Regions from separate parts of the Exiguobacterium sp. OS-77 genome, predicted to be linked through region 4. Evidence: riboswitches for the same ligand, from Rfam matches in the RefSeq annotation. Region 4 holds a riboswitch; each other region holds the start of a gene.

Region 1 (7,618 bases), 1.4 Mb from region 4:
GTTTTGCCTTCGATTGATTTCGAGAATCCACGGAACAATTGGCTTAAGATGACGCCAGAGTTTCCGCGCGCCCCCATCAATAATCCACGTGCGAAGACGTTTGCGACTTCCGATACAGAATCCGAAGTTGATTTACCTGCTTCTTTTGCACCTGAAGTCATCGTCAAATTCATGTTCGTTCCCGTATCACCATCTGGCACAGGGAAGACGTTCAATGAATCGACGAAATCTGCATTTTGATAGAGATTCGCCGCGCCATTTTGAATCATCTTGACTAACTGCGCTCCTGTTAAACGATCTACACTCACTAAAGTTTCCTCCTCTATTCCCGCCTTAGACATTCGTCAAGCGGACTCCTTGGACAAAGATGTTCACAGATGTCACGTCAAGACCTAGTGCCTGACTGAGCGTGTATTTCACGCGACTCTGTACGTTATTCGCCACCTCTGAGATTTTCGTTCCATAACTTACGATGATATGCATATCGATATGGACCTGCTCTGAAGCCTGTCGAACGATGACACCGCGTGCAAAGTTCTCACGTTTTAAGAGTTCAGCAAGACCATCCTTGATTTGAGACTGGGATGCCATACCAACGACACCAAAACATTCCATTGCCGCGCCGCCCGCAAGTTGCGCGACGACATCATTATCTACATCAATCTTTCCATAGGTCGTTTTCATCTCGATCGCCACCTGAGTAGCCCCCTTTGAATATTGTATTCTTCTCATAATTCTACTATAAGGACCTACTATTGAAAAGTCGCCGTACTGACTATACAATGAATAAGTGAAAAATAGTAGCGGTCAAATGAACTTTTACCATCATCCTCATCCATTATTTTAAATTTCGAGGTTGTCTGTCAAGTTTTTTTCTTGTCAGCTACTTTTTTTATGTTGCAACCGCCCTGACACCATGCTAAGATAGCAAAGTGTCTATTAGGACGAACGCAAAACAACATAAAAGGAGGCGGAACGCATGGCACGTAAATGCTACGTTACTGGGAAATCGCCAAAGTCGGGTAACAACCGTTCACACGCATTGAACAAAACAAAACGTACTTGGGGAGTCAACGTACAAAAAGTACGTATCCTCGTCGACGGTAAGCCGAAAAAGGTTTGGGTTTCAGCTCGAGCTCTTAAATCAGGTAAAGTCGAACGCGTATAAGGCGCAACCACCGGATGGGAATCTTCCCTTCCGGTTTTTTTATGCCCTCATTTATTTTTCTCATAAACTAATTGTCGCTTTTATTGAAAACGCTTACAATAGGAACGTACTTTATTTTGTCAGAATTGGGGGAAGTCATCATGCAACTCAAACGAGAGATGACGAGTCGACATCTGTTCATGATTTCACTTGGCGGAATCATCGGAACAGGCTTATTTTTAGGGTCAGGATTAACGATTTCACAAGCAGGACCTCTCGGGGCGGTCCTCAGTTACATCGTGGGTGGGACCATCATGTATCTGACAATGTTATGTCTAGGGGAATTAGCGGTCTATCTGCCGGTCTCGGGGTCATTTCAGACCTATACGACCCGCTTCATCGGACCAGGGATCGGCTTTGCCGTCGGTTGGATTTATTGGCTCGGCTGGGCCGTGACGGTGGCACTCGAAATCACAGCTGCCGGCAGTTTAATGGACCGCTGGTTTCCGAATGTACCCGTCGTCGTCTGGTGTACCGCCTTTACGGTCTTGCTGTTCGGTCTGAATGCCGTCTCCGCCAAAGCATTCGGTGAAGCTGAATTCTGGTTCTCGAGTTTGAAGGTCCTCGCGATCCTATTCTTCATCATTTTAGGTGGCGCTGCTTGGTTCGGCTGGTTACCGATGGAAGCAGATCGCCCAACATCGTTATTCGCTAACTTTACGGCAAGCGGTTGGTTTCCAAACGGGATTCTTGGTGTCTTGACGACGATGATCGCCGTCAACTTCGCCTTCCAAGGAACGGAATTGATCGGTGTTGCGGCTGGGGAGTCCGACACGCCAGAAAAATCGATTCCAAAAGCGATCCGCAATACAGTCTGGCGGACGTTCATCTTCTTCGTCTTATCGATTACGATCGTTGGTGCATTAATTCCGTATGAGACGGCTGGCGGAGTCAGCAGTCCGTTCATCATGGTCTTTGATGCGATCGGCATTCCGTACGCTGCTGATTTGATGAATATCGTCGTCTTGACGGCACTATTATCCGTCGGAAACTCCGGATTATATGCGGCGACTCGGATGTTATGGGCAATGGCGCAAGAAGGGATGATTTCAAAGAAATTATCTTACGTCAATGCACGTGGTGTGCCAATGCGTGCTTTACTCTTTACGATGATGTTCGCGATGTTATCGCTTCTGACCGCATTTTTCGCAGAAGATACCGTCTTCATTTGGCTCTTGTCCTTAGCCGGACTCGGGGCTCAAGTCGGCTGGATTTCGATCTCTGCTTCTCAGCTTGCATTTCGTCGTCAGTTCGTCCGAAACGGACACGATGTATCCGAACTGAAATTCAAGACACCACTCTATCCGGTGTTACCACTGATTTCGTTGACACTTAACGTCGTCGTCCTCGTCAGTCTTGCGTTTCAAGCGGATCAACGAATCGCTCTATACATTGGTGTTCCTTTCTTCCTTGTCATGTGGGGAAGTTATCATCTCTTCGTCAAAGGAAAACATCTATCCGCTCAAAGCGACATCCGTGTCGCCCCTTCTCAACTCGAAGAATAATTTCACACAAAAAGAGGTCGCGGAGTCATCCACGGCCTCTTTCCTATGATTGCGCTATTCCTTAAGCGTCCGCATCATCAATAGTTCTCCTTGATGGAGCTCTACCTTCGCTTCTGACGCACACCATTCATTACTGACGGTCAAGGAACCTCCGACCGGTACTGGATGTGCATCAAGTGGATATTTGACTCCGGATAAGCTTAAAGTCGATGGTACGAGTGGAATGAACGAAAGATAATAATAGCTCCCTGCTTCGACTGCATACGTTCCCTCAGCCAAGTATCGTACCTCTTCTCGTTTCGTCACGAGTCGTGCCTCTGGGTATCGCTTCAATAAATATACATTTTGGACGGTCATGTCGAGCCGCCCACCTGTCGCCCCGATAATGAAGGTATCCTCAAACTGTTTCTTCTCTGAGACTGTACGAAGTGCCAGTTCGAGATCCGTTTCATCTTTCTCGGCCGGATGAACGATTGCCCCTTCTGGTACATAACCAAGCGAATCAAAATCACCAATCGTCAGGTCGCATGTCAGCCCAAACGATTCAATCGTCTGAACACCACCGTCAACACCGACGATAAAATCACCTGGCTGACAAAACGTCCGTAAATCCGGCGCTTCTTCTCGCGGACCGGCACAGACGAGAATCGCCCGCATCTCAGACGCCTCGTGCCGAATAACGTAGTAAGCGTGGCGCAGTCGTGAATAAAAGACCCGCAACGACACCACAAAGAACGTAAGACGGTACCATGTATGTCGCGTTATAAATCAATGAATACGGTACGACTGGACCTTCGGCATACTCGGCAAAAAAGACGATTCCACTGATGACATGACAGATATAACGGAGTCCTGCGCCTAATAACGTCGCCAGGAGAACGAACGCCATCAAGCTTTTCTTTTGTCCATTGCGCGCGGCTAGTCTGACTTGACGCGCGAACAGACCACTTAATCCGACGACACCATACGCAATCGTATAGTCAAGCATCGGTTGAACGATCGTCAAGACTTGTGGAGCGAACATCAATTGAATCGTACCGACAAGCGCTCCCGTAACGACCCCTCCAACGACACCGTGGCGAAATGCCATGACGAAGATCGGTAACATCGCTAAGCTGATTGAGCCTCCTTGTGGCATTTTGAATGGAATCAGTAAATCAAAGACGACTCCGAGACTGGCAAAGATGGCAATTTCCATCATCATTTGTAACCGTTTCATGTTATTATTCCTCCTTCATTGTACGAGAGGACGCAAAAAGGCAGTACGACGAACGCCGTACTGCCTGCGTGCGCCACATCCCTACGTCCGTTTGAACGGAACAGGTTCGAAGGGTTAAAGTCTAAAAGACTCCTCTCAGCCGCTTTTCAAGCGACACCCCTTGCGGTCATCATATTTCGTTTTCTCGTTCTTATTATACGGCAGCCCCTTGACGAATGCTAGTGATCGCTTCCGCATAATCTGGTGCATTGTAGATTGCTGATCCTGCGACGAGAACGTTCGCACCGTTATCGATGCAAAGCTTTGCCGTTTCCGGATTGACGCCACCGTCAATCTCGATTTCAAATGTCAGACCACGATCTGCTTTCATTTGCGCAAGTGCTGCGAGTTTCGGCATGACACGCTCGATGAAGGCTTGTCCACCGAAGCCCGGATTGACCGTCATCAATAAAACCATATCGACATCCTCAAGGACGTGTTCAATCGTTGATAATGGCGTATGGGGATTCAAGACGACTCCTGCCTTTGCGCCCGCTGCTTTGATTTGTTGCAAGACACGATGGACATGATTCGTCGCTTCGACGTGGAACGTCACGATGTCAGCCCCTGCCTTGACGAAATCTTCAACGAAACGTTCTGGCTGGTCAATCATCAAATGGACATCGAGAATCATATCCGTCTTTTGACGTAAGCTGCTAAGCACAGGTAATCCAAATGAGATGTTCGGTACGAACTGACCGTCCATGACATCAAAATGGATATAGTCCGCGCCTGCTGCTTCGACTGCTTTGACATCACGCTCAAGATTCGCAAAATCTGCTGATAAGATCGATGGTGCAATTTTAATCATCTTCAATACCTCCGGGCTCGATTCTTGATTTCGTCTATAAACATACCATAGTTCTCATAACGAGAGGACATGATTTCTTGGGCTTCGACGGCTTCCTTGACGGCACAACCGGGTTCATTCAAATGCAAGCAACCTCGGTATTTACAATCATCTTGTACAGCGACGAATTCAGGAAAACTCCACCGTACATCCTCGATTTCCATATCATACGGAAAATCGAGGTTCGAGAAACCTGGCGTATCGGCAATCAATCCTTCGGCAAGCGGCATTAATGTGACGTGGCGCGTCGTATGACGTCCGCGTCCGAGTGATTTCGAGATCGCACTTGTTTCTAAATCAAGAGAGGGCTCCAGTGCATTGAGCAATGAACTTTTCCCGACACCGGATTGTCCGGCGAGAACGCTCGTTTTTCCAGCAAGTAACGGACGGACTTGCTCAACACCCGTCAACGTCTCACTTGATGTCTCGATGACCGTATACCCAATCTTCCGGTAAGCGGCAATCGCCTCTCGGACAGCCGGTCCTTTGACTTCGTCAAGTAAATCCATCTTCGTTAACAGGATGACGGGTTGGATTTCCTTCGCTTCGATCAAGACGAGAAATCGGTCGAGTAGATGCGCTGAAAAATCAGGTTCTGCCGCCGAGACGACAAGCAACGCTTGATCGATATTCGCGACAGGCGGGCGTACTAAAAAGTTGTCCCGCTCCTTCACTTCGAGAATGTACCCGGTCTCACTTTCGATATGAAGCACGACTTCATCTCCGACGACTGGACTGATGCCGCGTTTTCGGAAATTTCCTCTTGCTCGTGAACGAACTTCTCCTTCTGGTGTCATGACATCATAAAAGCCGCCCTGCAGGCGTATGATCGTTCCTTCTCGATTCTCTTCGATGCGTTGTTCCGTCATCCTATGCACTCCTTTTTTATCACATTCATTGTGCGTCTTTTGCTTGATTGTACGTGATGGTTTTTGAACGATACACCGTATCGTCTTTATAGATCGTAATTTTGCCTTCTTCACCCGGATCAATCGTTAATGGCACGTCGAATGTCTCATCTTGATCAATTGATTCCTCGATGACGGTCCGCTTCCCTTTCGCGTCTTCCGTCTCGATTCGGATGACTTGTTTCGGCGGAGCCTCTTCTTCATCTTCACTAACAGCATCATAGACGACCTTTTCAGGGAACGTCGCCGTCACTGTTTTTTCTTCCTCACCTTTAGAGATGAAGACCGTCACGGAGTCGTTCGGCTCGACTTGTGCGCCAGCTTGCGGGAACTGACGGATGACTTGATCGAGTTTGACATCGCTAGAAAATTCTTGTTCGAATGTTCCGTCTAATCCTACTTTATCGAGATAAGCTTTTGCTTCATCACTCGATAAATTCGTCAAATCCTTCAACTCGAAAGAAGACGTCCCCTCAGATACAGTAATCGTAATCGTTTGTTCTTTCGCAATGACCTCCGTTCCAGCAGAAATTGACTGTCGAATCACATTTCCTCGATCGATCTCATCCGACTTCTCTCGCTCGACTTCGACTTTTGCGAATCCTGCTTCTTTTAGCGTTGCAATTGCTTCTTTTTCAGCTTCATCCGTCACATCCGGTACCTCAACCGGAGCACTACCAGTAGAAACGACCAAATTGACTGTCGAGCCCTTCTTGACCTGTGCTTTTTCACGAGGCGTTTGACTGATGACATCGCCTTCTTCGACCGTATCGCTACTCCGTTCCGTTGTCTCGACGACAAATCCAAGTTTCTCAAGCTTCGTTTCCGCATCGTCTCCATCCGTCTTGACGACAGATGGTACGGTGACCGTTGGATCCGGCCACATCGCGAACGTCGTAGCCGCCCCACCCAGTAAAAGGAGTAACAAGAGGATGATCCACCAGCGTTTTTTCTTTTTCTTTTCCGGTGTTTTCGGTTGAACAGTTGCGACGGCGGGTGATTCTAGTTCCGCTTTTGATTCTTCTGGCACTTGGACAGGTGATAAAACCATTGTCTTTTCCATCTCATCCTCTTCTGCGCCACGGATGCTTTCATTTGCCCGTTCGTCAGACAACGCCGTCACCATATCTGCCTTAAACGCTGCGACGGACTGTTGACGGTCATGCGGTGCTTTTGCAAGCGCCTGCATGATACAGTTCTCGAGTGCTTGCGGCACTTTCGGATTCAAGACGGATGGGCGACGCGGTGTATCTTGCAGATGCTTTAAAGCGATCGCAACCGGTGAATCACCTTCGAACGGGACTTGTCCTGTGACGAGTTCGTATAAGACAGCACCAAGCGAATAGATATCCGACTTCTCATCCGCAAATTTACCTTTTGCTTGTTCCGGTGAAAAGTAATGGACGGACCCAAGAACGGACATCGTATGCGTCAGCGTCGCATTCGACATCGCCACAGCGATTCCGAAATCCGTTACTTTGACGGTACCATCTTCTCGAATCAACATGTTTTGCGGTTTGATATCGCGATGGATGATCCGGTGTGCATGGGCGTGATCAATCGCATCACAAATTTGAGCGATGATATCGACGGCCTGCGGCACAGGTAATGCTTGATTTTCACAAAATGTTTTTAATGTCATACCATCGATATACTCCATGACGATGTAATAGATGGCATCTTCTTCGCCTACATCATAGACGGCAACGATGTTTGGATGATTCAAGCTGGTAGCAGCATGCGCTTCACGTTCGAATCGACGAATGAACTGTTCGTCATGCGAAAATTCAGTCCGTAAAATCTTAATGGCAACATGACGCTTTAAAATCTCATCATAGGCTTGATAGACATTCGCCATCCCGCCACTTCCAACTAGCCGTTCTATGCGGT
Region 2 (7,618 bases), 650 kb from region 4:
ACGACGAAGACGAACCGTAAGCGTCCCATCGGATTTTTGCTAGCAATCTTGCCGGCAAGGATGTTACTAAAGATTGAGACGACGCCGTAAGCGAGCAAGATCGGACTGATCCACGTTTTCGCAATCCCGAGTTCTGTTTGCAGAATCGGCACGAGATATGTGTAGACGACGTAAGTTGCCCCGAATCCAAACGACGGAATAAAGAAGGCGATCAGGATCCGTGGGTTGGCGAGCAATCCAAGCTGTTCCTTAATAGAACCAGAACCCGTCGATTGCTGGACCGGAACGATCTTCCATACTGCGAGGAACGCAATCATTCCCATGACTGTCGTTAGCCAGAACGTGGCTTCAAAGCCAGCATGTTGCCCGATGAACGTTCCGATCGGGACACCTAAAACGTTCGCAAGTGTAAAACCACCGAAAATGAACGAGACGGCGACACCGCGCTTCGCGACAGGTACACCGTCACTTGCGACGACCATTGCGAGCGAGATCAAGACACCAGTCAAGATGGCTGTCAGAATGCGGGTTGCGAGCAACACTTCGTAACTTGGAGCAAAACTACTGGCAAGGTTCAGTAAGACCCAGGCGAGTAAGAGACGTAGGATCAGGCGACGCCGTTCCAGATGACCGGTCAGCGACATGACGATCGGTGTACCGATTGCAAAGGAGATGGCAAAGGCTGAGACGAGCGTACCGGCTGTTGCGATCGTGATATCAAGGGCTGAGGAGATTTCAGCGAGGATCCCGACGATGACGAATTCGCTTGTTCCGAGTACGAACGTCAGGAGCGACAACGTGGCGATCAAGAGCCAATCGCGTCGACTTAAACGAGTAGTAGGTGACATGGATAATTCCTCAATTCTAGCGCTTGCGCGCGAAACTATGAGTAACAGGATAGCATGAAACGATTTCGTCGGGTATCGCAAAGCAAGATTTCGGGAAAAGAACCATTATTCGAAATAGCGTGTGAATTTCCAGGCGTACTGTTTTTTGCGTATACTACAGAAGAAGACTACTTATAAAGGAGTGGAAACGATGCAAGCGACAGTGACATGGAACAAACAGATGGGGTTTAGTGGACAGACGGAATCAGGGCATCACCTGGCGATGGATGCAGCACCCGAAAACGGGGGTGAAAATCAAGCGCCGCGACCGACTGAGCTACTGCTACATGCCGTTGCCGGCTGTACCGGAATTGATATCGTTTCGATCTTAGAGAAGATGCGCTTGACGATCACCCATTTCGAAATGGATATCGAAGGAGAACGGGCAGAGGACCATCCGCGGCGTTTTACGTCGATCTCGATTCATTACCGGCTCGAAGGAGATCTCCCGGAAGATAAGGTCCGTCGCGCCATCTCGTTATCAAAGGATAAATATTGTTCGGTCTCGCAATCCCTGAACGCTGAGATTTCCGTCTATTATTCGATCAATGGTGTCCGGAGCGAGGATCCTTTGTGAAGAAAGTCGTACTGATCGGTTGCCTGTTGCTTGCAGGGTGTGCGCAGGAGACGACGGAACCAACGAAATCATCACAACCGGAATCGAAACAACCGACAGAAGAAAAGAAACCGAAGCCTGAGCCGACGAAAGAAGAACGACAACAAGCAAAACTAAAGCAACAATTAAAAGCGATGTCGACGTCAGAAAAAATCGATCAACTGCTCTATATCGGAGTCGCCGGCACGGAACTTTCAGCAGCTGACCGGAAATTGTTACAGACGCATGCGATTGGCGGGGTCTTATTGCTCGGCGGAAACATCACGTCAGAAGAACAACTCTTGACGTTCACACGTGCGATTCAAGAGACGAATCAAAAACCGTATGCGTTTGTTGGGATCGATGAAGAAGGCGGACGGGTCAGCCGGGTACCGGATCAACGATTACGTCTACCGACGAGTCAACGGATGGCGCAAGGAGCAGATGATGCGAAAATGGAAGATGTCGGACGTACGCTCGGACATTTGTCACGATTTTATGGCTTCAACATGGACTTCGCACCGGTCCTAGACGTCAACAGTAATCCGAACAATCCGATCATCGGCGACCGTGCGTTCAGTGCTGATCCGAAGACCGTCGCGACGCTTGGTACGGCCCTGATGCACGGGATGCAGGAGACGGGAACGATTCCGGTCGTCAAACATTTTCCCGGTCACGGCAATACGAGTGTCGATTCCCATGTCGGGCTACCGAAAGTGACGGCATCAAAGGAAGAACTGAAGCAGACGGAACTGTTACCGTTTAAAGAAGCGATTCAAGAGGGCGCCGAGATGGTGATGGTTGCCCATATTCTCTATCCCGCGTATGACGATACGAATCCATCCTCGCTCTCAAAGCCGATCTTGACTGACCTCTTGCGTCAGCAACTCGGATTCAACGGTGTCATCATCACGGATGATCTCGTCATGGGAGCGATCACGAAACGATATGGTCTCGCAGAAGCGGCACGTCAGTCGCTCGTCAATGGAGCTGATATGGCGATGTTTTCAGAGGCAGGTGCTTACGCAAAAGTTCATGCTGAAGTGATGCAAGCCGTCAAAGACCAAACGCTGACGCCGGAGATGCTCGATGCTAAAGTAATGCGCATCCTGAAGCTAAAGCAGACGTATGCCGACAGCCAAGAGCAACAGCGACCGACGAAATCGGAGCTGATTCAGCAAGTGGAAGCGCTCAACTAGGACTAGCGAAGCAAAGCGACTCATGCTAGACTAATGGGGCAAGCCAATTAAACACGAAAAGACACTAGGGGAGTCTCCCAGCAGACTGAGACGGAAGTATCCGGACCCTTTGAACCTGATCTAGTTCGTACTAGCGGAGGGAAGTGGCTCGAAACCCTAGATATCCTTAGCGCTTCAGCGCATTTTCGGACCACTCCCTTCAACATCGGGAGTGGTCCTTTTTCGTATGGAAAGGAAGAACATGATGCGTTTACATCTGATTTCGACGGGATCCATTCATCCGCTTGACGAAATAAAGACCTTTCAATCACTTCAACCCTATACGGATCAGCTGCATCTACGTGAACCGAACTTATCGGCGGCAGAATTACTTGATCTGATTGAAGCACTCCTTGGGCATGGTTATTCGCCTGAACAGTTAACGGTTCATGACCGGGTCGACGTCGCCCATGTCGCCGGCATCGGTGTGCAGCTGACGCGCCGTTCCTTGCGTGTCCGCGATGTGCGACGTCATTTTCCGAATCTCGTCATCGGGAAATCGGTCCATTCACTAGCAGAGGCACTGGCAGCAGAAGCGGAAGGAGCCGACCGACTGCTGTACGGTCATATTTATCCGACAGCGTCGAAGCCGGACCTACCACCCCGAGGGATCGACGCATTAAAGCAAGTCGTCACCTTCACGACGAAACCAGTCATTGCGATCGGTGGGATTACACCAGAATGCATGCCTGAAATCGCAGCGACCGGGGCAACCGGAATCGCCGTCTTATCGGGTATTCTCGGTCAATCGGATCCACTCGCCGCCGTCAAGCGTTATCAGGGGGTTCGCGTATGACGAATCACATCATCATCGGCGGTGGAGTCATCGGGTTGACGCTTGCTTATGGTCTCGCCTGTCAGAATGAATCCGTCGTCGTCTTAGAACGTGGAACATGCGGACGAGGAACGAGCCGCGCAGCTGCCGGGATGCTCGCGACGGACATCGAGCTGAGGGCGGAATTGCATGTACTTGCCGCACGTAGTCGTCGTCTGTATCCGTTGCTTGCACGTCGACTCGAGCGAGAGACAGGCATCGATTGTGGGTACCGGGAACAACCGTTTTTGTTAAAACGTAAAGGAAGCGAGCATCTGTTTCCAGCTGTCGGTCAAATCGATCCACGACGACTGACGACTGCATTGATGTATGCCTTACACGCACGTGGCATATCGATTGAAGAACAGGTAGATGTCACACGCATCGAAGAGAACGATGACTTCATCAGGATCGAATCGAACGCAGGAACGTGGACCGGACGAACAGTGACGGTCGCTGCCGGACGCGGGTCGCAAGCCTTGCTCGATACAGTCGGAAATTCGATCGCGACATATGGGGTCAAAGGGGAGTGTCTCGCCGTCCGTCTCGCGGGTCAGCCGTTACGCTCGATTCTGTTTGATGAAGCCGTCTACCTCGTGCCAAAAGCTGACGGACGGATTTTGATCGGTGCGACCGAACTGCCGCACGACGAGACGGTCGGCGTCAGTGTCGCTGGGATCATGTCACTGCTTCAAGCAGCAGAACGACTGTATCCACCGATTCGTGACGCGGTCATCGAAGAAGTCTGGTCCGGTGTACGACCGCAAACGGTGTCCGGCTTGCCATATATCGGAGTCACCGATTCATCCCGTCGGATCTTCCTAGCGACAGGGCATCATCGGCATGGCATATTACTCGCACCAGCGACAGCGGAAGTCTTGGTAAATACATTACGGTTGATTCAGAAGGAGGAAGTCCGATGAACATTACGATTAACGGCAATGACCACACGATCGAACAGATTAAAACGATCGAGGACATGCTCACGCAACTCGGCTTAGGGGAAAAGCTCGTCATCGTCGAACAGAATCGACAAATTATCGATCGCATGGCGTACGGTCAGACAGTCGTTCGGGACAATGACACATTTGAAATCGTTCATTTCGTAGGAGGAGGATAAACATGCTGAAAATTGGAGAAAAGACATTTGAATCACGGTTATTGCTCGGAACAGGGAAATATACGGATGCTACGGTACAGCAGAAAGCAATCGATGCGTCTGCTTCACAAATTTTGACATTTGCCGTCCGTCGGCTCGATATCTTCGACAAACAACAAGCGAATTTCTTGGAGTCGCTTGATTTAGCGAAGTACGATCTACTTCCAAACACGGCTGGTGCGAAGACGGCGGAGGAAGCTGTTCGGTTAGCGAAGCTTGCGCGGGCATCCGGTATGTGTGACATGGTCAAGGTCGAAGTGATTGGTTGCGATAAGACGTTACTACCTGATCCGATCGAGACGTTACGGGCTTCTGAAGAATTACTCAAAGAAGGCTTCATCGTCTTACCGTATACGTCAGACGATGTCGTCCTTGCACGGCGACTCGAGGAACTCGGTTGTCACGCCATCATGCCGGCTGCATCACCAATCGGTTCCGGGCAAGGCATTCTCAACCCACTTCATCTACGATTCATCATCGAGCAGACGACGGTCCCGGTCATCGTCGACGCCGGGATCGGCTCGCCGACCGACGTCGCCTATGCGATGGAACTCGGTGCGGACGGTGTCTTATTAAACTCCGCTGTCGCCCATGCGAAAGATCCGGTCAAGATGGCGCACGCCATGCGACTAGCTGTCGAAGCAGGGCGCTTCGGATACGAAGCGGGACGAATCGAGAAAAAACAGTATGCGGTCGCGAGTAGTCCAACGAGTGGATTGATTCGATGAACCGTTACTCACGGCAAACTCGATTTCAACCGATCGGGGAAGCGGGACAAGCACGCTTAGCTGCAGCAAAGGTACTGATCATCGGCATGGGAGCGCTCGGAACGGCATCGGCAGAACAACTCGTTCGCGCCGGTGTCGGCGTCGTCCGAATCGTCGACCGTGATTATGTCGAGTGGAGTAATCTACAACGACAACAGCTTTATACCGAGGAGGATGCGCGTCATATCGTACCAAAAGCGATTGCCGCAAAAGCACGGCTTGAAGCGATTAATTCGACGGTGACGATCGAAGCGCATGTAGTAGACGTCGACCGGGCAGCGCTGACGTGGCTTCTCGATGATATCGATCTGATCATCGACGCGACGGACAATTTCGATATTCGCTTGCTGATGAACGACATGGCGTCGATGCGTTCGATTCCGTGGATTTATGGTGGATGCGTCGGCAGTTATGGGATCACGTTTACCGTCCGTCCCGGGGAGACGCCGTGTCTGCATTGTCTGCTCGATCAATTACCGCGAGATCAGGAGACGTGTGATACAGCGGGAATCATCGGACCAGCTGTACAGATGGTCGCTTCCTTGCAGGTGACGGAAGCGTTGAAGTGGTTGAGCGGAAAAACGGACGCCATGCGGACGCGCTTGCTTGCGTTTGATGTCTGGTCGAATACGTTTCAACAAATTAACGTCCAGTCACTGAAGCAAACGGAGTGCCCGTCGTGCGGCATCGATCCGTCCTACCCTTACTTATCGGATCAAACGGTTCGTTTCACGGCACTGTGCGGTCGGGATGCCGTTCAAATCCGCGGAGACGGACAGCGGGATCTGGAACAGTTGAAACAACGTCTCCAGCCGGTCGCTGCGATTTCCGCCCATAATCCATATTTGCTGGCGTTTACGACGGACGAACATCGGATGGTCGCTTTCCGAGATGGACGTGTTCTGATTCATGGCGAGGCGGATCTCGTCAAAGCGAAACGGCTCTATCATGCCTATTTCGGCTAACGTTCATAAAACAGTAAAACTAATTTTAAATATATATGTTTTAAATGTTTGAAAAACAGGTAAATAAGACTTCAGACATAAATCGGTCTACAAGTTTTGAACGTGAAGAGGAGTGATTCAGATGAAACAAGAATTCGATCCAATCAAGGATCAAGCACAGACGGAAGACGCCCAAGCAGTTGTTCAGCAAGCCAACTGGAATCCGGATCGGTACCGGACAAACTTGAACCCATTCTATCTGTCACCTTGTAGTGTCGAACGTAGAGAAGACGTGCATCAGGATGCATCGAAAATTCTCGAAGTCGAGACGTCGTCGCCCCTCCAACAACTTTTTGAACACAATCAAGCAACGCATAAATCAGAACAATCGGGCAAAAAATTTAAAACAGGCATCGTAGTCGGCGTCGGTGCGATCATCGGCGGATCGGTTTCTGTGATTCGTTCCGTTCAACGCTTTAGAAAACAACGGACGAAATAACACATTCGTCACGAGAGTGAAAAAAGCAGGAGGCATTCGCCTTCTGCTTTTTTGTATATCCCCTCAATCTACAAGTAAAATGAGGGTGATATGTGTTCATTTTTTTATGAAATCAAAAATCATGAACCGGTTACGTTATCGAATACAGCAGATTTACCGTTTAAATAGACATCGATAATTTCATGCTTAGAATCTAATGTTAATTTAAAGACATGTTGTTTCATTTTCTTACTAGTATCGTTAGATTCGTCCAATTTTATTTTCACTGTATCTTCTTTTGATTCGAGATCAGTAGTAATTGTTTTCTTTGTGTTATAGACAATATAGGCGATATCATCTTTCGTGTTAATCAATTGCAAAGTAGAGTCAGGATTAATTTTCATTTGTACATCGTTAGGTATTGTCTGTAACTCACTCAAACTGAGTTTAGACTCGTTGATGCTACAGGCAGATAATAAAGTACATAACAGAGCTAACAGTATAAGTTTTTTCACGTTTTACCTCCTCATATTTCAATGGATGATCCATAACGATTAAAGTTTACGAGAGTCCTGACATGATTCAATTATTACTTGAGGTATAACGACACTAGCTTAACACAAAATACATTTATTGGATATTGGAAGTGACCGGAAGTAAGGTTTTTCAAAACATCAAAATTTCGTCAGATTTGTTTGAGCATCGTATAAATCACCTAAGAAATTCAGGTGAAAGA
Region 3 (7,618 bases), 400 kb from region 4:
TCATCGGTTCGGAACTGCGTGCGCTCGGCATCAATGTCAACTTTGGTCCGGTTCTCGACGTCAACAGCAATCCTGGAAATCCTGTCATTGGTGTCCGCTCGTTCTCGAGTGATCCGGCGCTCGTCGGCACACTCGGTTCCGCTCTAATGAAGGGAATTCAGTCTGAAGGTGTCGCGGCGACCGCCAAACACTTCCCGGGTCACGGCGATACGGCGACCGATTCCCACTATGGATTACCGGTCGTTGACCGGTCCCTGCAGGAGCTAGAACAAGTCGAGCTCGTACCGTTCAAGCGAGCTATTGCTGAAGACATCGATATGATCATGACAGGACACATCGGGATGCCGCAAATCGAACCTGAAGTTGTCACGTCGACAAATGTTACCTTCCCTTTACCTGCGACGTTATCGGATGATGTCATCACGGGCGTACTGCGCGAAAAACTTGGTTACGATGGCATCGTCATCACAGACGCGTTGAACATGCAGGCGATCGCCGACAACTTCACGGAATCAGAAGCCGTCTTAAAGACGTTTGACGCCGGTGTCGATATCGCGCTCATGCCGACGATCCTTCGTTCCGAGCAGGATGTCACAAAACTCGACCGGATTTTCAAGGATGTGATCGCAGCAGTCAAAGATGGTCGCCTCTCAGAGGAACGGATCGATCAATCGGTTGAGCGGATTCTGACACTGAAAGCAGAACGCGGAATTTGGAACGGTACGACTGACACGACATCCCTAGCTGAAAAAATCGCGCAATCGAACCAAATCGTCGGTAGTCCCGAGCATAAAGCAAAAGAACGTGCGATGACGGAAGCCGCGGTCACACTCGTGAAAAATGATCAGCGGACCTTACCATTCAAACCGAAAAAGAATGCCAACGTTCTTGTGATCGCTCCTGCGGCGGATCAAACGGACAGCATGAAAAAAACGATCGCTTCCCTACCGAAGAATCGGAACTGGCACGTGACGACAGCGAATTACTCGGCTACTACGCTACCGCTCGACCAAAACCCGACATTACGGGCGCAACTCGATGCAGCAGATTACATCATCGTCGGTTCCAACGTCAACACGAGTGCTAAACTACTACCTACTGCACCAGAACAAGCGATTCCGGCTTCGATCTTCCGCTATGCGAAACAAACGGATACACCATCCGTCCTGCTCAGTCTCCGTAACCCATACGATGTCGCCGTACAACCGGACGCACCGGCACACGTCCTCGTCTATGGCTTCAAAGGCGATCCAAACGGTCCAGACTCCGAAGCAGGCAATCTAAAATCAGCGGGACCGAACCTGCCTGCAGGTATCAGAGCGATCTTCGGAACGTTCAAACCGCAAGGCACTTTACCGGTTGATGTGCCGGTCTTTAAGAACGGTGTCTTTACCGATCAACTGCATCTCGAATTCGGTGACGGCTTTAAAAACTGGAAAAAATGATGACGTGATACACCAAAAGACCGAAGCTCCTTAAAGGATGCCTCGGTCTTTTAATGATTGATACGGATATTCAGCTTCTTCTTTCGCACGATGGTAGACGCGGTATAACCAATAAGTCAGCAGTGCATAGACGACGATGACAAGAACAGCAGAAATATAGCTTCCCATGCTATACGCTACCTTGAAGTTTCGAGTCGATGCGGATATACCGGATAATACGATCAACGTTGGGATGATAAGTCCTACAAATCTTACTTTGACTTTACCAAGCATTCGTTGCATAGCATATGCCGCGAGGATCACAAGTGCGATCACGATGATTTCCATTCCAATCCCTACTCTCACTAAATGGTATTCCTAATTCTACCATCTAGTGATTCAAGAAGATACCGCTCGTGCTGGAATCGTTTCGTAAACTGATGCAAATGTCTCTTCCGTCCACCCCATGTGCCAGAAGAGTAACTCATAGTAACAACTCGTCACGAAATGACGTTTCATCCGCTCGCGTTCCGTCGGGCTCGCTTGCTCCGCCAGCGCATCAAGCCGTGCAATCTGTTCAAAGACGACCTTTTCAAACCATTCCGAGCTATACGTGTCGATCCATTGCTGATAGATTTTTTCTTCCGGTGTACACGTTAGTAATTGTTGCCCGACTTCATAATACAACCAGTAACATGGCAAGATGGCAGCAATCGTCTCACCGAGCGTTCCTTCACTCGCATGATGCATGTGCGAGACATACGCATATGCTGTCGGTGCCGGTTCAAATGCTTCAAGATCTGCTGCCGTAATACCGAGCGGCTCAAAAAATGATTGATGTAAGCTCAACTCTGCCTCGTAAGTCGAAGTAGCATGCTCGGCAAGTGTCGCAATCGTCGCGAAGTCGTCTGCTTTTGACGCTGCCTTCGCTTGAATCTTCGCAAAGTGTTTTAAGTAATAGGCATCCTGCATGACGTAATGCCGAAATTTCGAGAGCGGTAACGTCCCCTCCCCGATTCCTTGTACGAATGGGTGCGTAAAACTACTATCCCAATACGCTTGTGCCGCTTGTTTGATTTCTTGTGTGAATGTCATGATCTCATCCTCCTCGTTTAGTTATGAAACGAAAAAACACCACCCCGAAACACACGGGCATGGCGCAAGAAGAACAAGACTTGACGCCACTTCCCTCCGTAAGTACGAACTTAATCAGGTTCAAAGGGTCCGAACGTCTTCGTTCGTCTCAGTCGGTCTACCGACTCCCCTAGTGGTCATTATTCGATTCAAATTCACTATAGCATGCTGAAAACGGAAGTCAAGTTGTCTCCTTTTCGCTATACTATGGAGTGTCAGAAGACGGATATCGTCTCCATCTGCAGACCGATTCCGAACAGACATCGTTCCCGTACACTAAATTTAGTACCTGATACTATAATTCATTCTGTTACTTACAATTGGAGGATTTCATTATGCATACACCAACAAAAATCATGGCATCAGCCGTTATCGCTTCTGCTTTATTACTCCCAACAGCCGCATCCGCCGAACAAGTCGTCGATAAGACGATCGTCACACTCGGGGAGTCGCTCGGCGCAAAAGATAAAGCATGGGTGCTTTCACGTCTCAATGCACCGGAAGGGATTACACCGATCATCGCAACTTCTGCTGACGAGGAAAAATATCTCGGGAAAAACATCCCACAGTCGCAAAAAGGCGGCAACATGTATTCGTCGGCTAAAATCGAACTGACGGAAAAAGGAGATGGACTCTCCGTCTCGACGGAAAACATCACATGGGTGACGAAGGATATGTATCTCAACGCTCTCGTCACAGCGGGTGTCAAAGATGCCGACATCACGATTACTTCCCCTTACAAGGTGACCGGGACATCCGCCTTGACAGGAATCATGAAGGCGTACGATCAAACTTCCGCTGAAACCGGGATTAAGTTAAGTGACGAACGCAAGGATCTAGCACAGCAAGAATTATCAGTCACATCAGACGTCGGGAAAACCGTTGGAACGGATAAGGTGGCTGACTTGATGAATGAGATCAAGGCTGAGATCGCCAATCAAAAACCGGAAACCAAAGTCGAAATCGAAAACCTGATCGTCCAAGTCATTCAAAACAACAATATCCAATTGTCTGACGCACAAATGGACCGGCTGACGAATCTGTTCAATCAAATGGAGCAAGCGAACATCAACTGGGGACAAATCGAGAGTGGATTGAAAAATGCGGGACAAGACATCCACGCGTTCGCAACTTCAGAAGAAACGAAAGGATTTTTCGCTAAATTATTTGATGGACTCAGTGACTTCTTCAGTTCAATCGCGGGTGTGTTCAAATAATTCAGACTTCCGTAACTGACAAAAAAATAGTAAACTAGATGTATCTGAAACGAAAGGTGGTGTGAAAAGATGGACTTTGCCGCGTGCAAACACTGGTTGATGGAACAATTGTATCTGTTGCGCGCGATTTTTCATGAAATGGCGTTCTAAGGCACCCGTCTGTCCTTTTTTAAGAACTTCATGAATGAAAAATACTGCAAAGCGCATCTTTCACACGTTAGGGAGAGTGCTATTTGCGCTCTCCTTTTTTGATGCGCGCGAAAGGATCAATTGAATATGATGATTTGCGACATTCAACACCTGACAAAACAATTCGGAGGCGAGACGATCTTAGCGGATGTTTCCCTCTTCTTAAACGAACACGACCGTGTCGGTCTGATTGGACGAAACGGGAGTGGTAAGACGACATTACTCCGCTTGCTTGCTCGCCTCGAGCAACCGGACGGTGGTGTCATCTATCAAAAGAACGGTTTGACGATCGGCTACTTGGAACAACTTCCTGTATATAGTGAAACGATGACCGGACTCGACGTCCTTTGGACAGCGTTTGCAGAGACTCTTGCGATCCGTTCCCGGATGCAACAGTTGGAGCAAATGATGGCGACAGCACCAGATGATCTCGATGCACTACTCGTACGGTATGCGGAAGCGACGAATGCATTCGAGCAAAAGGACGGCTATCTGCTCGACTCGAAGATCGAACGCATGGTGAACGGATTACATCTCCGTCCGTTACTCACTCGTCCTTTCCACCAGTTGAGCGGTGGTGAACAGACGAAGATTTGTCTCGGTCGCATGTTACTCATGGAACCAAATCTGCTTATTCTTGACGAACCGACAAACCATCTCGATTTAGCTGCCGTGGAATGGCTGGAGCAGTTCTTACGGGACTACACAGGAACCATCCTGCTCGTCTCTCACGACCGGGTCTTCTTAGACGCCGTCGTCACTTCGATCGTTGAACTCGAAGACGGTGAACTGACAGCCTATATAGGGAACTACAGCGCGTTCGTCGTCGAGAGAGAACGCCGTCTGCTCGAGCAGTTCCATGCGTATCAAGAGCAACAGAAAAAAATAAAGAAAATGAAGGAAGCGATTCGTCGACTCCGGCAATGGGCAAACGAAGCGTCTCCACCGAGTGAGAAATTATTCCGTAAAGCAAAATCGATGGAACGGGCACTCGAGCGGATCGAACGGATTAAACGACCACAACTCGAAGCCAAAACCGCTGATGTCTCCTTCTCTTCCACTGATCACTCGAGCCAAGTCGTCTTTCGCGCTGAAGAACTCTCGTTTGCTTACGGAACCCGTCACATTTTTGATGAAGTCTCGTTCGAGATCATGGCACAGGATCGGATCGCGATCGTCGGAACGAATGGGAGCGGGAAATCGACGTTGCTCTCACTGCTGCTTGACGAATTATCACCAGACGCAGGCACACTCACGCGTGGACCATCGAATCGGATCGGTTACTTGTCCCAGCATGCCCATTTCGAGGAGGACGCGCGGTTAATCGACTGGTTTAGAGACCGGATTGCCGTTCCAGAAGCGGAAGCCCGCCATATCCTAGCCCGGTTCCTGTTCTTTGGACCAACTGTCTTTCGGTCCATTTTGTCACTGAGCGGAGGCGAACGTGTGCGATTGCAACTCGCCGTCCTCGTTCATTCGTCGATCAATGTATTAATTCTCGACGAGCCGACGAATCATCTCGATATTGAATCAAGAGAGACACTCGAAGAAGCACTCGAGAATTTTTCTGGTACATTGATTGCCGTCTCACACGACCGCTATTTCTTGAATCGTCTTTTTCCGCAGATCCTTTGGCTTGAAAATGGTCTGACGCGTTATCATGGTACGTATACGTATGCCCAACAGAAGCGTAACGAGTTCGCTGCGTCGTCTCCACTTCACGTAACCCTACAAAAACCAAAACGCTTATCACAATACGAGTTAGAAATGCAGATCGAGCGGCTTGAACAGAAATTAGCAAAACGTGAAAAATCGACCGATACCGTTTCTAAAAGCATCCAACAGCAACTCGATGACTTATACGAACAGTTACTACAGTATGGATGATCCAGCTTTACTTGACTGTCACTCTCGATACCGAGAGTGACAGTTTTTCGTTCATTCATAAGATTTCATCATATGATTTTTTAGCTAACCTTATTAAGTTTTAAAATTTTATTTTATTTTGTTGTTGATTATTTTCAGAAAATTCGTATAATTTAGCGTATAGCTTTTTATTATTCTTTGGGAGGAATACATCATCATGAACGCCATTCAGCAAGTCATTCAAGGAAGTGTCGATTACGCCAACAATATTTTATGGTCGTATGTATTAATTGCCGTATTGATCGGCGGCGGGATCTACTTCACGATCCGAACTGGCTTCATCCAATTCACTTACTTAAAAGAGATGTTCCGTGTCACGCTCGATAAAAGTGAACAAACAACAGACGATAATGGGGAAAGCATCACTTCTCTCCAGTCATTCTTCATCGGTGCTGCGACACGGATCGGTACGGGTAACCTTGCCGGTGTCACGATTGCCGTCACACTCGGTGGACCGGGTGCCGTCTTCTGGATGTGGATGGTCGCTCTTCTCGGTGGTGCGACAGCTCTCATCGAAAGTACACTTGCTCAAGTTTATAAAGTGCGCGATACGAAATCGAACGCGTACCGTGGTGGTCCTGCCTACTACATCGAAAAAGGCTTGAAAAACCGAGCTCTCGGAATCGTCTTTGCAATCTTGATTGCCGTGACGTTCGGTCTCATCTTCAACTCCGTTCAATCGAATACGATTGCTGCTGCCTTTGACAATGCGTTCGGTATCAACACAGCTGTCGTCGGTGCTGCACTCGTCGTCTTGACGGGACTCGTCATCTTTGGTGGCGTTCACCGTGTCGCGAAGTTCTCTGCGATCATCGTTCCTGTCATGGCAGGTCTCTACTTGATTGCTGCTCTTTATGTCGTCGTCACGAACCTGACGGAACTTCCTGGTGTATTCGCAATGATCTTTAAAAGTGCCTTCGGAATCGAGCAAGCATTCGGTGGCTCGGTCGGTGCTGCGATCTCACTCGGTGTCAAACGCGGATTGTTCTCGAACGAAGCCGGAATGGGGTCTGCTCCGAACGCTGCTGCTGCGGCTGAAGTCTCACACCCAGCAAAACAAGGTTTCTTGCAAACACTCGGTGTATTCCTCGATACGTTGATCGTCTGTACAGCGACAGCAACGATCATTCTCCTCAGTGATAGTTATGCTGCTGGAAATGGCGAAGGAATCGGCATGTTGCAAAACGCGCTCTCCGAGGAATTTGGTGCAATTGCTCCACCATTCATCGCACTCAGTGTCTTCTTGTTTGCTTTTAGTTCGATCGTTGGTAGTTACTACTACGGTGAGACGAACATCGAGTTCATCAAACAAAGTCCAGCAGCTGTCTTCGGTTTCCGGATTGCGACAATGGGCTTCGTCTTCATCGGATCCGTGCTCAGCCTTGGTATGGTATGGAGTTTTGCCGACCTCTTCATGGCAGGCATGACATTGATTAACATGACGGCGATTCTCCTCTTGAGCGGCATCGCCTTCAAAGTCATCAAAGACTACCAGGAACAACGGAAACAGGGACTCGATCCTGTCTTCTCAGCAAAAGCACTCGGGATCGAAAATACGGAGTGTTGGGACGTTGAAGAAGAAGCACGTCCTGCGGCTGGTGAAGTGCCACCATCACAATAAATCACTTCTGAGTTCGAACTTCAACACCGAGTAAGCCATGTGCCTACTCGGTGTTTTTATTTGTAAAAAAGAATTGGGATTATGTTTTCATCGGACAGGGAAAAAGT
Region 4 (7,618 bases):
ACGATGAGTTACCTTCCAAATGTTTCTATTACATAGAAGAGGAAAGATTTATTTAAATTGAAATATCACTGAAATATTATGGAAGAGGAATGAATGCTATAATCAAAAACGTTCTTATAAAAAAGAAAAAAGATTACAGAATTTAAATTTAACTTAAATATTCTACGATAAATCATAAAACATACACTACAGAAAAAGAGGGAATACTACATGAAAAAAACGTTCGCGTCGCTCATCGTTTCCGCACTAGTTCTTTCATCAGCACCTCATTTTGCAGCAGCAGACGATTTAAGTGAACAGAAAGCCAAAAACGAACAACAGCAACAAGACAATGCTAAAAAGCAAAAAAACTTAGAGTCTTCTGTTAATCAAGAAGGTAAAAAAATACTCTAAAACACAGCAAGAAGTCAATCGACTAGACGAAGCGTTGAACGAAAAAATCTTTGCTGTCGAAACAAAAGATCGTCAAATCAAAGCAACAGAACGTGAAATCGTTGAGCTTGGAAAAGAAATCGAGAAATATAAAGCGAAACTAAAACGCCAAGAAAAACTACTCGGTGATCGTCTTCGTGTCATGCAAGAGAATGATGGAAACTCAATTAAATGGGAAGAAGTCATCTTTGGCGCTAAAAACGTTGGTGACCTCGTAAGCCGTGTCATGGCAGGGAAATCCATTTCAAAACAAGATGATAAAATGATCACGGATTACCAAAATACGCAAAAGCAATTAGCGGATGCGCAACAAAAAGTAAAAGAAAAGAAAGCGCAGTTGGTCGTTGAGAAAAAAGAATTAAAACGTCAACAAGCGGATCTTGAATCACAATTAAAAGAGCGGAACAAACGCTTAAAAGAACTACGTAAGAAAAAAGAAAAGTTCGAAACACAATTGATGGATGCAAAAGAAGTCCAGCAAATTTTGATCGCTCAAGAAAAAGCGATTGCAGCTGAAAAAGCAGCGCGTGAACGAGAAGCTCGAATCGAAAAAGAGCGTCAAGCTCAAGCGGCACGTGAAGCAAAAGCACGGGCAGAGGCTGAAGCAGCTCAAGCAGCAGCTCAGAAAGAAGCGGAACAACAAGCAGCTAAAGAAGCGGCAGCTCAGCAAGCAGCACAAGAGAAGGCAGCGCAGTCAGCAAAACCTTCTGGTTCGACTAAACAATCGGCACCAAAACCATCTACACCAGCACCAACTGCGCCAGCACCGTCAGCTCCTGCGACACCTAAACCGTCACCATCATCAGGCGGACTCTTCATTCATCCAACTGCTGGTGCTGTGACACAAGGGTATGGTTCTGCAGGCGGAGAAAACGGTTATACGTTCCATAACGGGATTGATTTCGGTGGTCCAGTTGGCACGCCAATCGTGGCAGCTGCAACTGGTACAGTCATTACAGCATCAGGTGGCGGACCTTACGGAAATCACATCATGATTGCTCACCAATTGAACGGGAAGACATATACGACAGTCTATGCACATATGAGTTCATTGAACGCTAGTGCAGGTCAACGCGTCAGCCAAGGTCAACAAATCGGTACACGTGGTAGCACAGGAAACTCAACAGGTCCACACTTGCACTTCGAAATTCACGTTGGTGGATACAGCTACAGTGCAACAGGTCCAGCTAACTCAGTAAATCCAATGACTATGTTTTAAACAGTTAAGAATCGTTGCATATGCAACGATTCTTTTTTTTATATTTGATAAGAAATATATATATTACAAAAAAACGTTTTCACTTGAAATGTAAATGAAATTTTTTTGAAACGATTAGGGTGCTATAATCTATTTCAGATATGAGAGAAACTTGAATACTATAATAAAAAATGAAAATACATAAGTGAGGAAAACGATATATGCTAAAAAAACTAATTTCTACCATTGTTTTAGGGGCATTACTTACAACAGGTACACAACCGATCGCGGCAGCAACGATTAAAGAAAAAAAGGCTGAAAATGCCGCTGAACAACGTAAATTAGAAAAAGAGATTAAAAAGCAAGAAGCTAAAATTTCAAAAGAACAACGTCAAATCAATCGAATCGACGCAGCGATTAACGAAAAGATTTTCCAAGTTTCCGAAAAAAATAAACAAATTAAACAGTTAAGCAATCGAATCGATGAGTTAAAGGCAGACATCGTTCGTTACGAGGAGATGCTACAGAAGCAGGAAGAACTACTCGGTGATCGTTTACGTGTTTTCCAAGAAAACGATGGAAACTCGATTAAGTGGGAAGAAGTCATTTTTGGATCAAAGGATTTAGGTGATTTATTCAGCCGTGTCATGGCGGGTAAAAAGATTGCTGAACAAGATGATAAAATGATTTCAGATTACATCGCGACACAACAAAAATTAGCAGAAGCAAAACAAGCACTTGTTGAGAAAAAAGCGGAGCAAATGCAAGAAAAGAAAGTATTGCTTGAACAAAAAAAAGCGTTAAAAGTTCAAATGAAAGAGCGTAGTGCTACACTCAAAAAATTACGAAAAGGGAAGACGAAGTTTACGACAGAACTGTTAGACGCAAAAGAACTGCAAGCGACTCTCGAAGCGCAAGAACGTGCGATTGCGGCAGCGAAGGCAGCGGCTAAAGCAGCGGCTGAAAAAGCAGCAGCAGAGAAAGCGGCAGCTGAAAAAGCGGCTAAAGCAAGTGCTCAAGCAGCAAAACAAGCCAATAAGAATACAGAATCAACAAGTTCAGATACAACACCAATCGCTTCAGGTGGTGGGAAATTTGTCCGACCATCTTCTGGTGGGGTATCACAAGGATTCGGACCAGCTAGTGGAGCAAACGGTTATACATTCCATAATGGCGTCGATTTCAAAGGTCCCGTCGGATCTCCGATCGTCGCAGCAGCAGCCGGAACCGTCATTACAGCATCAGGTGGTGGACCTTACGGAAACCACGTCATGATTTCACATTTCTTGGATGGAAAAGTCTATACGACGGTTTACGCTCATATGAGCTCATTATCTGTTCATGCAGGACAAACGGTCTCTCAAGGTCAGCAAGTCGGAACACTTGGTAGTACAGGGAATTCAACAGGACCACACTTACATTTCGAACTACATGTCGGAGGCTATCAATACAGTGCTTCTTCTCCTTTAAATGCAGTCAATCCATTGGCATATCTGTAATCAAAACGGGCTTCGGCTCGTTTTTTTTTCTTTCCTATGCTACAGTTAAGGCGAAACGAATACTTGAGCAACTAGGGGAGCTGGAGGAATCCGGCTGAGAGGAAAACCAATCTGTTTTCGACCCTATTACCTGAACTGGATAATACCAGCGTAGGAAAGTTGAGCCGAACGGATACCGGAATGCGTGTATAACGCTTTCGTATAGCGTCGACTGCTTTTTTACAGCGGTCGACGCTTTTTTGTCGGTCACGACTCCCTTATATTGCTCGATGGGAAGGTGAAAAGAATATGAAACATGTACTGACGATTGCGGGATCCGACTCCGGTGGTGGAGCTGGGATTCAAGCAGATTTAAAAACATTTTCAGCTTTAGGCGTTTATGGAATGAGCGTCCTGACAGCTGTCACGGCGCAAAATACGTTGGGTGTTCAAGCGGTGGAAGAGTTATCTCCAGAAATCGTAGATGCCCAGTTAACGTCGATTTTTTCAGACATTCGTGTCGATGCGATCAAAATCGGAATGGTCTCGAATGCGCAGACGATTCGTCTCATTGCTACACATCTCCGCAAACAGACAGTTCCGATCATATTAGATCCCGTCATGGTCGCTAAAGGGGGACATGCCTTATTACGGACGGAGGCTGAACAAGCATTGATTTCGGAGCTTTTACCGCTTGCGACACTCGTCACACCAAATTTACCGGAAGCGGAGCGTTTAACAGGACGATCGGTCACCAATCTAGATGAAATGCGACTGGCGATGCATCAATTAGCTACACAGACAGGGGCAGTATTACTAAAAGGTGGACATCTCTCAGGAGCTGCGACGGATTTGTTGTTTGATGGGGAAGTAGAACACCGCTTCACATCGGAACGGTTAGACAATCAACATACTCATGGAACTGGTTGTACCTTATCTGCGGCGATTGCGGCGCGGATGGCGCTTGGAGAAGATTTTACAGATAGTGTAAGACAAGCAAAGAGCTATGTCACGGAGGCGATTCGTCATGGATTTGCTCTCGGACAAGGTATTGGACCGACACATCATTTTCATTCACTTTGGAGGGATACACATGTTTACGACCATTCTTGAACACAAACCACTCATTCACCATCTGACGAACACGGTAACGATCAACGACTGCGCAAACGTCACACTCGCTGTTGGAGCATCACCCGTCATGGCGGAAGACATTCGCGAAGTAGAAGAGATGGTTAGACTCGCGCAAGCCCTTGTCTTAAACATTGGTACGATCGATGCAGACATGCAAGCAGCTCAACGACTTGCAGCCCGTGAAGCGGGACGTTTGAATGTCCCGATCGTTCTTGATCCAGTTGGAGCAGGGTCAACGACATTACGTACTGCCTTTTCTAAAGAACTCATTGATCTCGGGTGTACGGTCATCAAAGGAAATACTTCTGAAATCAAGACGTTACTTGGGGAAGACGGACGAACTAAGGGAGTCGATGCTGCGGGAGATGCAATGATGGATCGAGAAAGTATTCGTGCATTCGCTCGCAAACACAAATCTGTCCTCGTCGTGACAGGTCCGAACGACTATATCACGGATGGAACGCGCGAAATGGAATTACATGTAGGAACACCTCGTCTAGGAGACATCACGGGTACGGGCTGTATGACGGCTTCCTTGATTGCGAGCTTCCTCGGCGCAGGATATACGGCGTTTGAGGCGGCTGTTCACGGAACATTCGTCATGGGAAAAGCAGGAGAACAAGCAGTCTCTGCGCAAGGTCTTGGTGATTTTAAACGAGAATTGTTCAATGCGATCAGCCTCATGACGGAGCAAGAACTGGTGGAGGTGACAGAACGTGTCAATTGATTACTCCATCTATGCAGTGACGGATCGTCGGTACCATCCTGGCGTCGCGATCGAGACGGTCGTTGAGGAAGCTGTTTTAGGTGGTGCGACGATCGTGCAACTACGAGAAAAAACCGCACAAGGAAAGGAATTCTACGATCAGGCAGTTCGGTTGAAGAGACTGACGGATCGACACGACATTCCTTTGATCATCAATGACCGGATCGATATCGCGTTACTCGTCGGAGCTGGTTTGCATATCGGACAAGAAGACATTCCTTTAACCGCAGCACGTCGCCTTTTACCAGATGCTGTAATTGGTGTGTCGGTAGCCACTGTTGCACAAGCGATTGAAGCAGAACGAGACGGAGCCTCTTATTTAGGCGTGGGATCTCTATTTGCGACGTCATCCAAAGCGGACGCTGATTCCATGTCGCATACGATGCTTCAGGCGATTCGGGAAGCCGTACGATTACCTCTAATCGGTATTGGTGGAATCACAGCAACAAATGTCTCCACCCTTCCCATCCCGCTAGAAGGGTACGCCGTCATTTCAGAAATTTTCGCTAAAGAAGATCGGCAACTCGCTGCGCAGCAAATGACAGATGCTGTGCGAGAATGGCATCAATCACTTCAGAACAGGGTATAATCCGTTCAGAGGTGATTGTATTGAAATGGCAGACGATCCGTTTTCGCGGCTATTGGATTCGATATCGGTTAGAACCACAAATCATTCGAGTCGATAATCAGGGGATCTACCATCTAGGAAAAGTCTTATTTCCGCGTCCTAATCGTATATCTTATGAGATGGCCCTTTTATTGAAAGAAAAGTATGAAAGACGCTACAAACGTCCGTTGTATATTAAAACGAGCTCGATTGCGACGGAAATTTGGGGACATACTCATTTAGACATCTATTACCGGGTACTTCTTCGTCTACCGATTCCGACTCGGCTACGACAGCGCTATTCGAACCGATTAGAGAGTACGAAAATCATTGATATCGGCGTACGCGCTGTCGATCAAAATCGAATCGTCTGGGATATCGGAGATTATGTTGGAGGATGGTTTGTATTTTGGCTCATTCGTAGGCGCATGCGCTAAACTTGCAATGTTCTGTTTTCCCATGGTGCAATATAGGTAAAAACGAGGTGACGGACATGGATATTCCCCGTTGTGAAACGATTGCGATTGACGAACAACGTGCGTCTGAAATCGGACAAGTCGTGGATACGATCCCAACACTTGAAATCGGAAAGCTATTTAAGATTCTTTCGGATGCGACACGACTGCGAATCGTTTATGCGTTGACGATTGAAGAAGAACTATGCGTTTGTGATGTCTCAGCCTCTGTCGACTGTTCGATTGCGACGGCGTCTCACCATCTTCGGTCTTTGTTGAAACAAGGACTCGTCAAGTTCCGAAAAGAAGGCAAAGTCGTCTATTATTCCCTGGATGATCATCATGTCTCATCGCTTGTGCATATGGCTATGGAACATGTGCATGAGGGAAAAAGCAGTACGTGAATGATTCTTTAGAATAACGAAAAGCGTAGCTATTGCTGCGCTTTTTTTGTTCATCTCGGATCGTTTTCCTAGGACAAGCATCGACCTCGTCCTGTCAATCAAGATGACGCCTCTATAATCTGAAGAAGCTGACTCGAAAAAAGAATAACTCATCTTTTCAGACCCTTTCCTCAGGCGAGACACAAGCTGGCTTTCTTGCTTCATTCCAGCAGAAAAGCGGGTCTTGTTCGTCTCTGATAGCGCAAAATCGCGCTTGTTCCTGTAGAAGTGGCGTGTGAAGCGTCATTCTTTTTGTTACGAGATAAGGGTGGCAGAATGATGATCTGCCACCCTTATCTTTGTAAAGACTGACTTTTGAGTCAGCTCCTTTTTGTTTATTCTTGTGCTGATTTCTCTGATATGGCAGGAACGAAGCGATGGAAGAAAAAAATCGTTGCACTAATCATCAAAAAGGACAGAATTGACAGGCCGAGGCACATCCATTTATATGTAGCAATTAACGCATCCGATTGTTGTAATTTTGCCTGAAGCGTTCGATATAAATCATCTTTTACACGTGATAAGTCTTCAAGGATCGTCTGAGTCGTTTGAGTCGATTGTCTGGCGAGACGTTTTGCTGCTGCTGGACTTTGGCGTTCATATACGACGAAAACCCGTTCGATTTCTGACTCCCAGACATTGTTGCGACGAAGAAGATCTTTAATTGTTCCTGGAGTAGTTGAAGATTGATTCAGACTATTACGTAAGTCATGAATTTTCGAAGTCGAAAAATAATATTGTTCAATATAACGATTATCTTCGTACAATAAGAGGCCGCGGACTGCGTTTGCTCGATCTCGATTATGTTCAACCAACTGATCGACTTGATTAATTAACGGTATATCATGATCCTTCATCTGCGCTGTCATCGCCGCAATTGTCCGATAACCAGATAAGGCATAAATGATTGGTATAGAGGCAAATAAACTGATCAAAAGAATCAGCAGAACACGCTGACGCCATAGTGAGTGCATGCAATCATTCCTTTAAATAAAAAGACATGTCATTAGCTTAACTACTATTACAAGAAAAGTGAAGCCTGTCTATTTTTTGAATAGGGATAGGAAAGTAAGAAGTCAGTATTCTGAATAAAAAAGCAGGAAAG

What was found. A riboswitch is a leader RNA that binds a small molecule or an ion and turns the genes downstream of it on or off. The one in region 4 is predicted to bind thiamine pyrophosphate.
Region 1: another riboswitch for thiamine pyrophosphate. It lies ahead of thiT (energy-coupled thiamine transporter ThiT); the one in region 4 lies ahead of thiD (bifunctional hydroxymethylpyrimidine kinase/phosphomethylpyrimidine kinase).
Region 2: another riboswitch for thiamine pyrophosphate. It lies ahead of EXG77_RS10115 (thiamine phosphate synthase); the one in region 4 lies ahead of thiD (bifunctional hydroxymethylpyrimidine kinase/phosphomethylpyrimidine kinase).
Region 3: another riboswitch for thiamine pyrophosphate. It lies ahead of tenA (thiaminase II); the one in region 4 lies ahead of thiD (bifunctional hydroxymethylpyrimidine kinase/phosphomethylpyrimidine kinase).

Annotation. Positions count from the first base shown of each region.
Region 1 is NZ_DF239008.1:1,170,115-1,177,732, reverse strand. Features, by position in the region: gene EXG77_RS05720 (DAK2 domain-containing protein) at 1-308, opposite strand, end outside; gene EXG77_RS05715 (Asp23/Gls24 family envelope stress response protein) at 334-696, opposite strand; gene rpmB (50S ribosomal protein L28) at 980-1,168, shown strand; gene EXG77_RS05705 (amino acid permease) at 1,309-2,712, shown strand; gene EXG77_RS05700 (thiamine diphosphokinase) at 2,767-3,369, opposite strand; gene thiT (energy-coupled thiamine transporter ThiT) at 3,371-3,931, opposite strand; TPP riboswitch at 3,993-4,102, opposite strand; gene rpe (ribulose-phosphate 3-epimerase) at 4,125-4,781, opposite strand; gene rsgA (ribosome small subunit-dependent GTPase A) at 4,784-5,689, opposite strand; gene pknB (Stk1 family PASTA domain-containing Ser/Thr kinase) at 5,715-7,618, opposite strand, start outside.
Region 2 is NZ_DF239008.1:1,948,690-1,956,307, reverse strand. Features, by position in the region: gene EXG77_RS10130 (MFS transporter) at 1-848, opposite strand, end outside; gene EXG77_RS10125 (OsmC family protein) at 1,039-1,464, shown strand; gene nagZ (beta-N-acetylhexosaminidase) at 1,461-2,681, shown strand; TPP riboswitch at 2,738-2,840, shown strand; gene EXG77_RS10115 (thiamine phosphate synthase) at 2,923-3,516, shown strand; gene EXG77_RS10110 (FAD-dependent oxidoreductase) at 3,513-4,457, shown strand; gene thiS (sulfur carrier protein ThiS) at 4,454-4,654, shown strand; gene EXG77_RS10100 (thiazole synthase) at 4,657-5,421, shown strand; gene EXG77_RS10095 (ThiF family adenylyltransferase) at 5,418-6,425, shown strand; gene EXG77_RS10090 (hypothetical protein) at 6,547-6,903, shown strand; gene EXG77_RS10085 (hypothetical protein) at 7,023-7,397, opposite strand.
Region 3 is NZ_DF239008.1:2,195,519-2,203,136, forward strand. Features, by position in the region: gene EXG77_RS11340 (glycoside hydrolase family 3 protein) at 1-1,445, shown strand, start outside; gene EXG77_RS11345 (hypothetical protein) at 1,476-1,772, opposite strand; gene tenA (thiaminase II) at 1,824-2,519, opposite strand; TPP riboswitch at 2,594-2,700, opposite strand; gene EXG77_RS11355 (DUF1002 domain-containing protein) at 2,894-3,775, shown strand; gene abc-f (ribosomal protection-like ABC-F family protein) at 4,055-5,851, shown strand; gene EXG77_RS11370 (sodium:alanine symporter family protein) at 6,048-7,511, shown strand.
Region 4 is NZ_DF239008.1:2,599,643-2,607,260, reverse strand. Features, by position in the region: gene EXG77_RS16575 (hypothetical protein) at 211-393, shown strand; gene EXG77_RS16640 (M23 family metallopeptidase) at 428-1,651, shown strand; gene EXG77_RS13380 (murein hydrolase activator EnvC) at 1,852-3,129, shown strand; TPP riboswitch at 3,193-3,303, shown strand; gene thiD (bifunctional hydroxymethylpyrimidine kinase/phosphomethylpyrimidine kinase) at 3,418-4,221, shown strand; gene thiM (hydroxyethylthiazole kinase) at 4,202-4,969, shown strand; gene thiE (thiamine phosphate synthase) at 4,959-5,597, shown strand; gene EXG77_RS13360 (hypothetical protein) at 5,609-6,052, shown strand; gene EXG77_RS13355 (metalloregulator ArsR/SmtB family transcription factor) at 6,109-6,474, shown strand; gene EXG77_RS13350 (hypothetical protein) at 6,849-7,487, opposite strand.